DNA from 3 places in the Enterovibrio sp. FF113 genome. Region 2 is predicted to be linked to each of the others. Evidence: predicted binding sites of a transcription regulator. Region 2 holds the regulator's gene; each other region holds the start of a gene.
The links. The regulator PurR, encoded in region 2, represses purine synthesis genes. The targets are predictions, from matches to a motif close to TNANGNAAACGTTTNCNTNA.

Region 1 (3,283 bases), on a different contig from region 2:
TCCGTGTTGGATGCGCACGGCTTAGACTACGATCTAGCTTGGACCTTTAGCGGTCATCCCTTTTTGACAGACACGGGCTCTTTGCTTGTTGCAGTTGTCGATGCGGTTGATGAAGTTAACCATCAAAAACCCCAGCTTTTGACCACTGGCGGCACATCTGATGGTCGATTTATTGCACAAATGGGCACACAAGTGATTGAACTTGGCCCCGTCAATGCCACCATTCACAAAGTGAACGAGTGCGTAAAAGTGGCGGATCTTGAGAAGCTGACCGATATGTACCAAAAAGTGCTGGAGAAACTTTTCGCCAAATGAGTTGGACCATTTCGTCTCTGACAGGCCAAACACGCGATCATCTGGTAGAGCTGGATGATCGCTTGCTGCACCGCGACATTGTGGATGATTTTGTTCGCCTACAAGAAAGCGCAAAAGCCGCCGGCTTTGAACTTGTCATTGCCAGCAGCTTTCGCGATTTTGATCGTCAGAAACTGATTTGGAACAGCAAATTTTCAGGTGATCGCCCGATCTTGGATGATAACGGTAATACTCTTGAACCAAGCACGCTGACCGATGATGAAAAAGTGCAGGCCATTTTACGCTGGTCTGCGCTACCCGGTGCTAGCCGTCATCATTGGGGCACAGACATGGATATCTATGCGGCAAACTTGCTACCAGAAGGCGTGAGCATTCAGCTTGAACCTTGGGAGTATCTATCCGGTCATCAAGCTCCTTTTTTTGCATGGCTGGAAGCAAACCTAGCCAGCTTTGGCTTTTTCTTTCCCTATCGTGAAGACAGAGGCGGCGTTGCCTTTGAGCCATGGCATATCAGCCATCAGGTCGTCACCTCTGGATTGCTCGACTCGTTAACGGAAGAGGTTTTACGGGACATTATCGCAACGTCTGACATCGGTGGGCGTGACGCTATCCTTTTGTCACTCAAAGGGATATATTCAAAGTACATTGCCAATGTGTGCGAGGCCTGACATGGACATTCTCACTAACCCCTACTTCATCATTTTTATCGTGGTCGCGGTGGTGGTCAGCAATATCATGGCGTTAAAGTACACCGCAAAATCCAAATTTGGTATGCGACAGAAAGACAAGATAAAAGACGTCATGGTTGGCAAAGAACAGCAAAAGAAAAGCGCTCCAACTGACGACGATAACCATGATCGTGATAACAAGTCTTCACCCTGATGATCACGTTCAATGAGGCGACCTAAGGTCGCCTTTTCACTCTCATTTGTTCATCCCCACTCTACGTACATTCCGCACATGGATTTTTTAGGCAAACGTTTGCTTTTTCACTAACAGCACAAAAGAGTTCTGGTATGATGCCAACAAATGGGTGATGTGAGCTCTCTCATCACTTTGTGTTTTGCCGTATAACCCTAGATAGGAATGTCTCAATGAGCCTTGCGGATCAAGTTCTCGCCGTTAACGACGATCTTCCCATTCGTACCCACCAGCCTGTTCACAGCGGAAAAGTACGTTCAGTTTACTGGCTGACTGAAGAAGACAGTCAGCGTCTTATCAAAGAGAAAGGCTACGATGTCGCCCCTGATGCGCCGCTCGCGATCATGGTGATCAGCGACCGTATCTCAGCATTCGATTGCATTTGGCAAGGTGAAGGTGGTTTAAAAGGCGTGCCAGGCAAAGGCGCAGCACTCAATGCGATTTCCAATCATTGGTTCAAGCTGTTTAAAGAAAATGGTTTAGCAGACAGCCATATTCTCGATATTCCCCATCCTTTTGTCTGGATCGTGCAAAAAGCCAAACCCATTAAAGTGGAAGCCATTTGCCGTCAATACATCACGGGCTCTATGTGGCGTGCGTATGAAAAAGGCGAACGTGAATTTTGCGGTATCGCATTGCCAGAAGGCTTGGCAAGAGACAAGAAACTGCCTGAGCTTTTGATCACGCCATCGACCAAAGGAATTCTAAAAGGGATTCCGGGCGTGCCAGAGGCCGATGACGTGAATATCACCCGCAAAAACATTGAAAACAATATCGCCGCGTTTAATTTCTCATCCGTGGATGATATAGCCCGCTATGAGACGTTGCTGAAAGAAGGCTTTGGCGTGATCAGCAAGGCGCTGGAAGAAGTGGGGCAAACGTTTGTCGATACCAAGTTTGAATTTGGTTACGTCACCGATGCTACAGGTCAGGAGAAGCTGATCTATATGGACGAAGTAGGCACGCCTGATTCATCACGCATCTGGGACACGGCAGAATACAACGCTGGCAAGATTGTTGAAAACTCAAAAGAAGGGTTTCGACAGTTCTTGCTCAAGTACTTCCCTGACCCAGACATTCTGTTGAATAAAAACCGTATGCCTGAGCGTGAAGCATTGGCTCGCGACAACATCTTGCCTGAAGAAGCCTTGATGGATATTTCTCGCACCTATATTGGTATTGCTGAGAAAATCGTCGGTCATCCGATCCATTTAAGTGAAAATCCTAAGCAAGAAATTGTTGCTATCTTGAAAGCGGATTACGGTTTGGTTGATTGAACTTACGCCGAGTGACCTAACAAAAAAAGAGAGGACGCCAAGGCGTCCTCTCTTTTCATATCAGTAATCAGTAAGCAAACTAGTTACGATTCAAACGCTCAACAGCTGCAACCAGTGCCGGGTTAAGGCTTGCCAGTTGCTCTTCTGGCACAGGTTTACCTGCACTGTCTGTCACATTAATTGACGTACGGTTGCCCAAATCACCGAGCAGAATACTGTAATTCTTACGCTCTAACTGAAGCGGTTGAACACCCAAATCTTGCCAGAACTCATCATCCTGATCTTTAAGCGCCACATTCAAGGTACCCTGAGATCGGTTACGATCTTCAATGGTAAAGCCAAGTTCATTGAGAATATTCGGCAAACGCTCCCAGAACACATCGTATGGAGCACGTGCGATGATAACAGGCAGACCACTGCGGTCTTTACCTAAGCTGATCGGAATATTCTTCACCAGCTCCTGTGCTTTCAAACGGGCTTCTTCACGCAAGTCGTTGTCATAACGCGCAGTGATCAAGTTAGTCATTTGAACGTTGTAACGCTCGCGGGAAGCCAAACGCAGATTCTCCGCTTCGCCGTTCCGTTTCCATTCCACCATTTCGATGCGGAAACCGTAACGAGCACGCTCTTCAATTGGCGTGAGGATATAGCGACTTTCGATCACTTCCTCATCATCTTCAATGGTCCACACAATCCAATCGGTTTCGATGCTGTCCGCAGATGCAGAGCGAACCGGAATTTGGGTTAACGAAGCCATTTCTTCAATCGTT
Region 2 (3,283 bases):
CCATTAACTCGTCAGATTTTACCCACCAATTTTCAGGCACAGCATAGTATTTAGTCACAACAGGGAAGCCGCGTTTTTTGTAGACGTAAGGGCTCATCGCCAGATGTTTGAATTCAGCTTCATTCGTTTGACCAGCACGAAGGTGAAGCTGATCATTAACAACCAGTGCGAACATTGTCTCATCGCAAAATACACCAAACCCACCAAACATAGAGCGGGATTTGATTTTGCCAAGACATTCGAAGAACTTCAGTGTGTTTTTTAGCGTTGGTTTATCCATGTGACTAATTCTCAATCAATACGTTCCTGGATGAATGGTCAAGGAGCAACGTAGCAAAGCTAATTCAGAGAATTGTCAACGAACCAGAAATATCCGGTATGTGAATGCTAACGTCATCGGTAGCTCCGCTACCACCAACACATAAAATCAGTGTTGTGAGGCCGGAAGCTTTGCGTCCCACGCTTTCGCGATGGTTTGCCTTTTTCTTGACGGGTTTTAGCTTAACTGAATCGCATCATTTTGTCGTTATTGCTGGTCTCATAAAGTGTGATCTTGGTTCAGATAGAATCTTATTGATGTGATTGATAATATCCGGTTGTCTTTGTAATTGAAGTATTTTTGACCAAGATGACTACTTTATATCTGGGTTTAAGGGTAGCACTAGAAAACTAGGCAATTTACCCTTTAAGAGGTGAGTCGCAATAATGAGGTTGAGTCAGTCGGAAAACTTGCCAGTTAATAAAAAAGCCCAACCAAAAAAAAGTGGTCGGGCTTTTAGAGAAGTACCGCGAGAGCGTGTATTTTACTCGGCGTTAAGATTTTTCACCGAACTGCGAATGATGAGCTCTGGTTGCATAACAAAAATCTGCTGTTCGTTCTCTTTATTGGCGAGACGTTCCAATAATAGTTTGATTGCAGTTTTACCCAGTCGATTTTTCGGCTGATGAATTGTCGTCAACGGTGGTGAGAAAAATGCGGCTAGATCAATGTTATCGTAGCCAATAACAGAAATGTCGTTAGGAATGTCTAACCCGGCCTGACGGAAGGTACTGATTGCAGCCAGTGCCATGATGTCATTAAAGCAAAAAACAGCCGTTGGGCGGTCTTCTTGGGCCAATAATGCTTTTGCCGCTTCAACTGCGGAGTCACACTCAAAATCGGCTTCTACAATCCAGTTCGGATTTTCTTCAATGCCAGCTTCTGCCAACGCAGTTCTAAAGCCTGCCAAGCGCGTCTGACAGGTGAGTTTATCTAACTGACCTGAAATACAGCCGATTTTGGTATGGCCGTTGTCTACAAAGTACTTGGTCGCGATATAGCCACCGAGTTCGGCATTATCTTGAATGCAGTCGGTGTTGACATGTTGCGTGCCCCAATCCATCACAACCATCGGCAGATCTTTCTTTTTCTCTAATAGAATAAGAAGTTCTTCATTCAAGTCAGAGCACATCACCAACAGGCCATCTACGCGTTTTTCTGCCAACATGCGCAGGTAGTCGCGTTGCTTCGCTAAGTTACCTTCGGTGTTACACAAGATAAGCGTGTAGCCTTCTTTGTAGCAGTATTCTTCTACCCCATGTACAACTTCCGCAAAGAACGGATTGGTAGATTTGGTGACCAGCATGCCAATCGTGCGCGTTGAGTTACATTTCAAGCTGCGCGCAACTGCACTCGGTGCATAGTTTAAGTCGTCGACTGCGGCCCATACTTTCTTGGTTGTGTTTTCTGCGACAAAGCGTGTTTTATTGATCACGTGTGAAACGGTTGTCGTAGATACACCAGCCATGCGTGCGACATCTTTAATTGTTGCCATTGGGTAATCTTCTTATCGTTTTCATTAGCAGCTTGAGAAATAGAGGCTGCTCAACATGTTTACGCCGCTATGCTAAGCGGCGTAATGGATTCGTTCTTTCTATAGGCGGAGAGACGGACTCTCATCCCCTTGTCGTCGAGGTTTCATCGACACTGCCAGCAACTTGCTTTCCATCAAGTGTGGGAGAAGGGGGGAACGCTGCGGCGGCACTATGACGAGGCGTTTGTAATGTTACAGAAATTTCTCAATGCCAATCGCTTGCGTTCACAGTTTACTGGCTCATGACCGCGCCCGCAATTATTCAATTGAAGCGACTCGCGTAAGCTTGATGCGTATCAAGCTTGCGAAATAGCGGGTTTTTTCTGTTTTCCAAGCTCAAAAAAAGAAAAAACCGGGCTTGCCCGGCTTCATTTATCATAACCAAACACTTCAAGATGCTTGTTTAGCGAGAATTTGTTTGGGTATAGATAGGCACCTTTTTATTCGCCTTTAAGGAACAAAAGATCCAGTGTGATAAATGCAGTGAGCAATGCACCCGCGGCTTTATAAAAACCGAATTGATCAAACTGGTTTAGCGATTTTTGGAAACTACCTAGCCACGGCATGACCATGGTTTCCAAAAATACTTGCTGTTCTTGCATCATGGATTCTTGTTGGTCTTCTTCGGTTTCTTTGTTGGCAAGAATGACCAAGTTCCCTATGAAATCAAGCACAACCGCAAGATGGTCAAACGGTTCATTGAAATCTTTACGTTGAGCAATGCCGTACTTTTCCATCCATTGACCCATCTCTTGCGCGGGCTTATCGTTCAACAGACCGGTTTCACCAATATAAATAGACGCATAAGGCAATGCGCCTGTTTTTGGTGTACTGAGGAATAAACCACAGAAATCAGCGGCTAGCTCGAGTTGTGCATCTTCGCGGAGCTTTAGCGCGGCAAGCGCGTTGCGAAATTCAACGATCGGTGCTTTCAATTCCTCGGTCATGGCTAACGCGGAAAAATAGTTATCCATGTTGCTGCCGTGGTAATTATTCAAATCATCTTGCGTTAATTCACTGGCGAAAAGGGAAGACATCCACCAGTAAAATTCTGCACGTTGTTCGTTAATGGCAATAAATTCTTGCATTGTCATTCCGTTAGTTGAAAAAAAGCACTTTAAGTCTATCTAACATAGAGCAAAAAAGGGCAGCTAAGCTGCCCTTTTCTTCATACTGTCTCTTATGCGATATCCATCGCCGGGAACAGTGGGTTAACGCCGTCAACGTTGATTGGGCCGCTGAAGCCAGTAACAGCAGGTATGTTACCTGTGTGCTTCTCAATCTCAACCAGTGCTGTATGCGCAGAGGTTGCTTGCGCTAACTTAGAGGTGCCGATGTCTACAGTCAGTACGTTTGGATCGCCGTAAGTACAAAGTGTACCCGGCTTGCCGCCTTCAAGTGGCGCATACCAAGCACCTTCTTCAATACGA
Region 3 (3,283 bases), on a different contig from region 2:
CCGACACGAACCCTCTGCTGACAAAATATTGGGCAGCATTAACCCCAAAACGCGAAGAAGCGGTATTTGTCCCTCTGTGCGGAAAGTCAGTGGATCTTGGCTGGCTGGCGACAAAACATGATGACGTGGTGGGTGTGGAATTGAGTGAGATCGCCGTGCGTGCGTTTTTCTCGGAGCACCTTTATACGCCGCTGGTGACGGCGATCAGCCCTATCATGAAGCTTTATCAGTTTGATGAGGTCTCCATTTACAGCGGTGATTATTTTACCGCGCCGTTAGACACCTATCCGTTGATTTACGATCGCGCAGCACTGATTGCTATGCCCCAAAGCATGCGACAGCGATATGTTGATAGGCTTCTTTCTTTGCTGCAACCGGGTGGTCGAATATTGTTAGTGACATTGGATTACCCACAAGATCAGATGGATGGCCCTCCTTTTAGTGTGACGACGGAAGAGGTGATGTCACTGTATGACGGCTATAAAATTACGCAGTTAGCACGAGATGAAAACAGCGATCGCCCACCGAAAGGGCAAGCGGCTTCGTATTTCGTAGAAGAAGTGTGGATGATCGAGTCGAAATAAAACAAGAAAACTTGACGTTCTCTCATTGAAAACCAGCCACCCATTGGGTGGCTGGTTTATTTCGGCAGCGCCAATCTAGGTTCGTTTTGTCCGATTAGATGTAGCGCTAAACAGATTAATCGAGATCAAAAATCAATCTGAATGGCAGATGCTGCGGTAACGGCTTTACGCACTGCTGAATTAGTATCTGTGTCTCTTGCCAATGCCACACCAAGACGGCGACGGCCATCAATGTCCGGCTTACCAAACAGACGGACTTGGGTATCAGGGTAACGTAGTGCTTGTGCAAGACCATCAAAACCAATGTTGTTTGAGCTGCCTTCTCCTAACACCACGGCAGATGCCGAAGGGCCATACAAGTTAATCGCATTGATAGGTAAACCTAAGAACGCGCGAACGTGAAGAGCAAACTCAGAAAGGTCTTGCGAAATCAGCGTTACCATTCCGGTATCGTGTGGACGAGGGGACACCTCGCTGAATAGCACATCATCGCCTTTTACGAATAATTCCACGCCAAATAAGCCATAACCGCCTAATGCCGCCACCACTTTCTTTGCGAGTTCTTCGGCTGCCTGACGGGCTTTTACGCTCATCGCTTGAGGTTGCCATGATTCGCGGTAGTCACCATCTTCTTGGCGATGGCCAATGGGTGCACAGAAATGAATGCCATCTATGGCACTGACGGTAAGAAGGGTGATTTCATAGTCAAAATCAACAAAGCCTTCGACGATAACGCGACCACGCCCTGCACGACCGCCTTCTTGTGCATAGTTCCACGCTTTTTCGATGTCAGCATTGGTCTTCACAACACTCTGGCCTTTGCCTGAAGAGCTCATAACAGGTTTAACCACACACGGCATACCAACAGATTCAATTGCCGCGTGAAACGCTTCTGAGGTATCAGCAAAGGCATACGGGGAGGTTGCCACACCAAGTTCTTCTGCCGCAAGACGACGAATGCCTTCTCGGTTCATGGTGAGTTGGGTTGCGCGAGCGGTAGGGACAATATTCACGCCGGATTTCTCAAGCTCAACGAGGCGATCAGTGGCAATGGCTTCGATTTCTGGCACCACGTAATCTGGTTTCTCTTGGGCAATGATGGCTGCAAGCGCATCGCCATCGAGCATATCGACGACATGGCTACGATGCGCAACCTGCATCGCGGGTGCATCCGCGTAACGGTCACACGCGATGACTTCAATGCCAAGACGCTGACATTCAATCGCTACTTCTTTACCTAGCTCACCAGAGCCCAACAGCAGGACGCGTGTGGCGCCCGGACGAGTTGCTGTACCAATCATGATTATCTTCCATCAATGCAAATAACTGCTGGTGATTTTACCTTAAGCAATCGTTTGCGCAAGCGTTTGCCTGTGTGGTTTGTAAGGTTTTAGGAAGAATGAACTAAGTGAGTGTTTATTGGCGACGGGTTGACGATGACGGGGTGATTAATGCTTAGCAGTGATAAGTGGTCGATAGAAGTACCGCCGCCTAAAAAGGCGGCGGAAAACGACAAAAAGTCGTATTAGCTATTTTTAGCTTTACGCGTTTCCCAATGGGTAATAAAGAACACCGCAGCGACGATGATCGCAGCGCCCAACCAAAGGCGACCCGGCGGGACCCAACCAAACACCAAAAATCCGAACAACACATTCAAAGGCAGTTTGGCATTGTCAAAAGGCTGAACGAATGACGCATCCGCAGCGGCATACGCTTTGGCGATAGCCCATTGAGCAACAGCAGTGAGCAGGCCTGCACCAAGCAGCATAAGCCACACCATTTCTCCTTTTGGCATTGTCCAATCTGGTATCGCTAGCAAGATGTTAAACGGCGTGATGAGCAATAGCAGGTAAACGACCATGGTGGTGGGTGAGTCGTTGTGCGACAGTTTCTTAACCATCAAGGAATAAGTTGCCCAGAAGAACGCAGCACCGATAGGTAGCATGGTTGCCCAGCTAAAATCGTCTGACCAAGGCTCAAGAATGATCATTGCGCCTACAAAACCGCTCAATGTAGCAAGCCAGCGGGCAGGGCCTACTCGCTCACCCAGAAATAGGCCTGAACCAATTGTGGCAAACAGTGGGGAGGTCATCAGTAACGCAATGCCTTGCCAAATCGGAACGGGATAAGCGAGTGCCCATAGCCAAAGTTGGATACCAATGACTGAGAAGAAAACGCGTAAACAGTGCATGCCGAGATGGTCGGTCTTAAGTGCTTGGCGAATGCCCATGCTTCTCAGCCAAGGGATCATCACAATCAGCGCAATAAAGTACTGAACAAACGCAACCGTGGTGGAAGGTAGTTGCATTTTGAAGCTGACATATTGCGCAAGGCTATTGATCATCGCAAAGCATACGCCAGCGGTGAGCATCCAAGAAGCGCCAAGAACGGGGTTGTGAGATTGGCTCATGCGTGTACAGAAATTAGGAAAAGTGACGTGATAGTAGCGAACTTTGTCTGCGGGGTATAACGAAAACGCCGGCGTTACCCAGCGTTTTTCAATGTTATGACGATAAACGCATCAACTGGGCATTAAATGGCCAAATAACCCAACGGAATGTCTGGGTTTAGGGCCTCCAAAACCGCTTGTGTATCTTGCAAGTGGCTGATCACGGCATTGGCTTTTTCCACCAAAACAACTTCTTGGATGTCTTTCAATGCTACTTCTGCCAAGTTCATGGCGATGAGCGCGACTTGCA

Region 1: a site for PurR is predicted at 1,285-1,304, ahead of ACED36_RS19115 (phosphoribosylaminoimidazolesuccinocarboxamide synthase). Genes of this name have one in related genera too.
Region 3: a site for PurR is predicted at 1,940-1,959, ahead of purT (formate-dependent phosphoribosylglycinamide formyltransferase). Genes of this name have one in related genera too.

What each region holds. Positions count from the first base shown of each region.
Region 1 covers NZ_JBGONO010000028.1:31,773-35,055, reverse strand. The annotation lists gene dapE (succinyl-diaminopimelate desuccinylase) at 1-315, shown strand, start outside; gene ACED36_RS19125 (M15 family metallopeptidase) at 312-983, shown strand; gene ACED36_RS19120 (DUF2897 family protein) at 985-1,197, shown strand; gene ACED36_RS19115 (phosphoribosylaminoimidazolesuccinocarboxamide synthase) at 1,410-2,513, shown strand; gene bamC (outer membrane protein assembly factor BamC) at 2,593-3,283, opposite strand, start outside.
Region 2 covers NZ_JBGONO010000013.1:47,565-50,847, forward strand. The annotation lists gene ACED36_RS12025 (TfoX/Sxy family DNA transformation protein) at 1-280, opposite strand, end outside; cyclic di-GMP riboswitch class I at 396-490, opposite strand; gene purR (HTH-type transcriptional repressor PurR) at 804-1,814, opposite strand; gene torD (molecular chaperone TorD) at 2,294-2,941, opposite strand; gene torA (trimethylamine-N-oxide reductase TorA) at 3,034-3,283, opposite strand, start outside.
Region 3 covers NZ_JBGONO010000020.1:69,306-72,588, forward strand. The annotation lists gene ACED36_RS16205 (thiopurine S-methyltransferase) at 1-584, shown strand, start outside; gene purT (formate-dependent phosphoribosylglycinamide formyltransferase) at 710-1,885, opposite strand; gene ACED36_RS16215 (DMT family transporter) at 2,110-2,994, opposite strand; gene cdd (cytidine deaminase) at 3,117-3,283, opposite strand, start outside.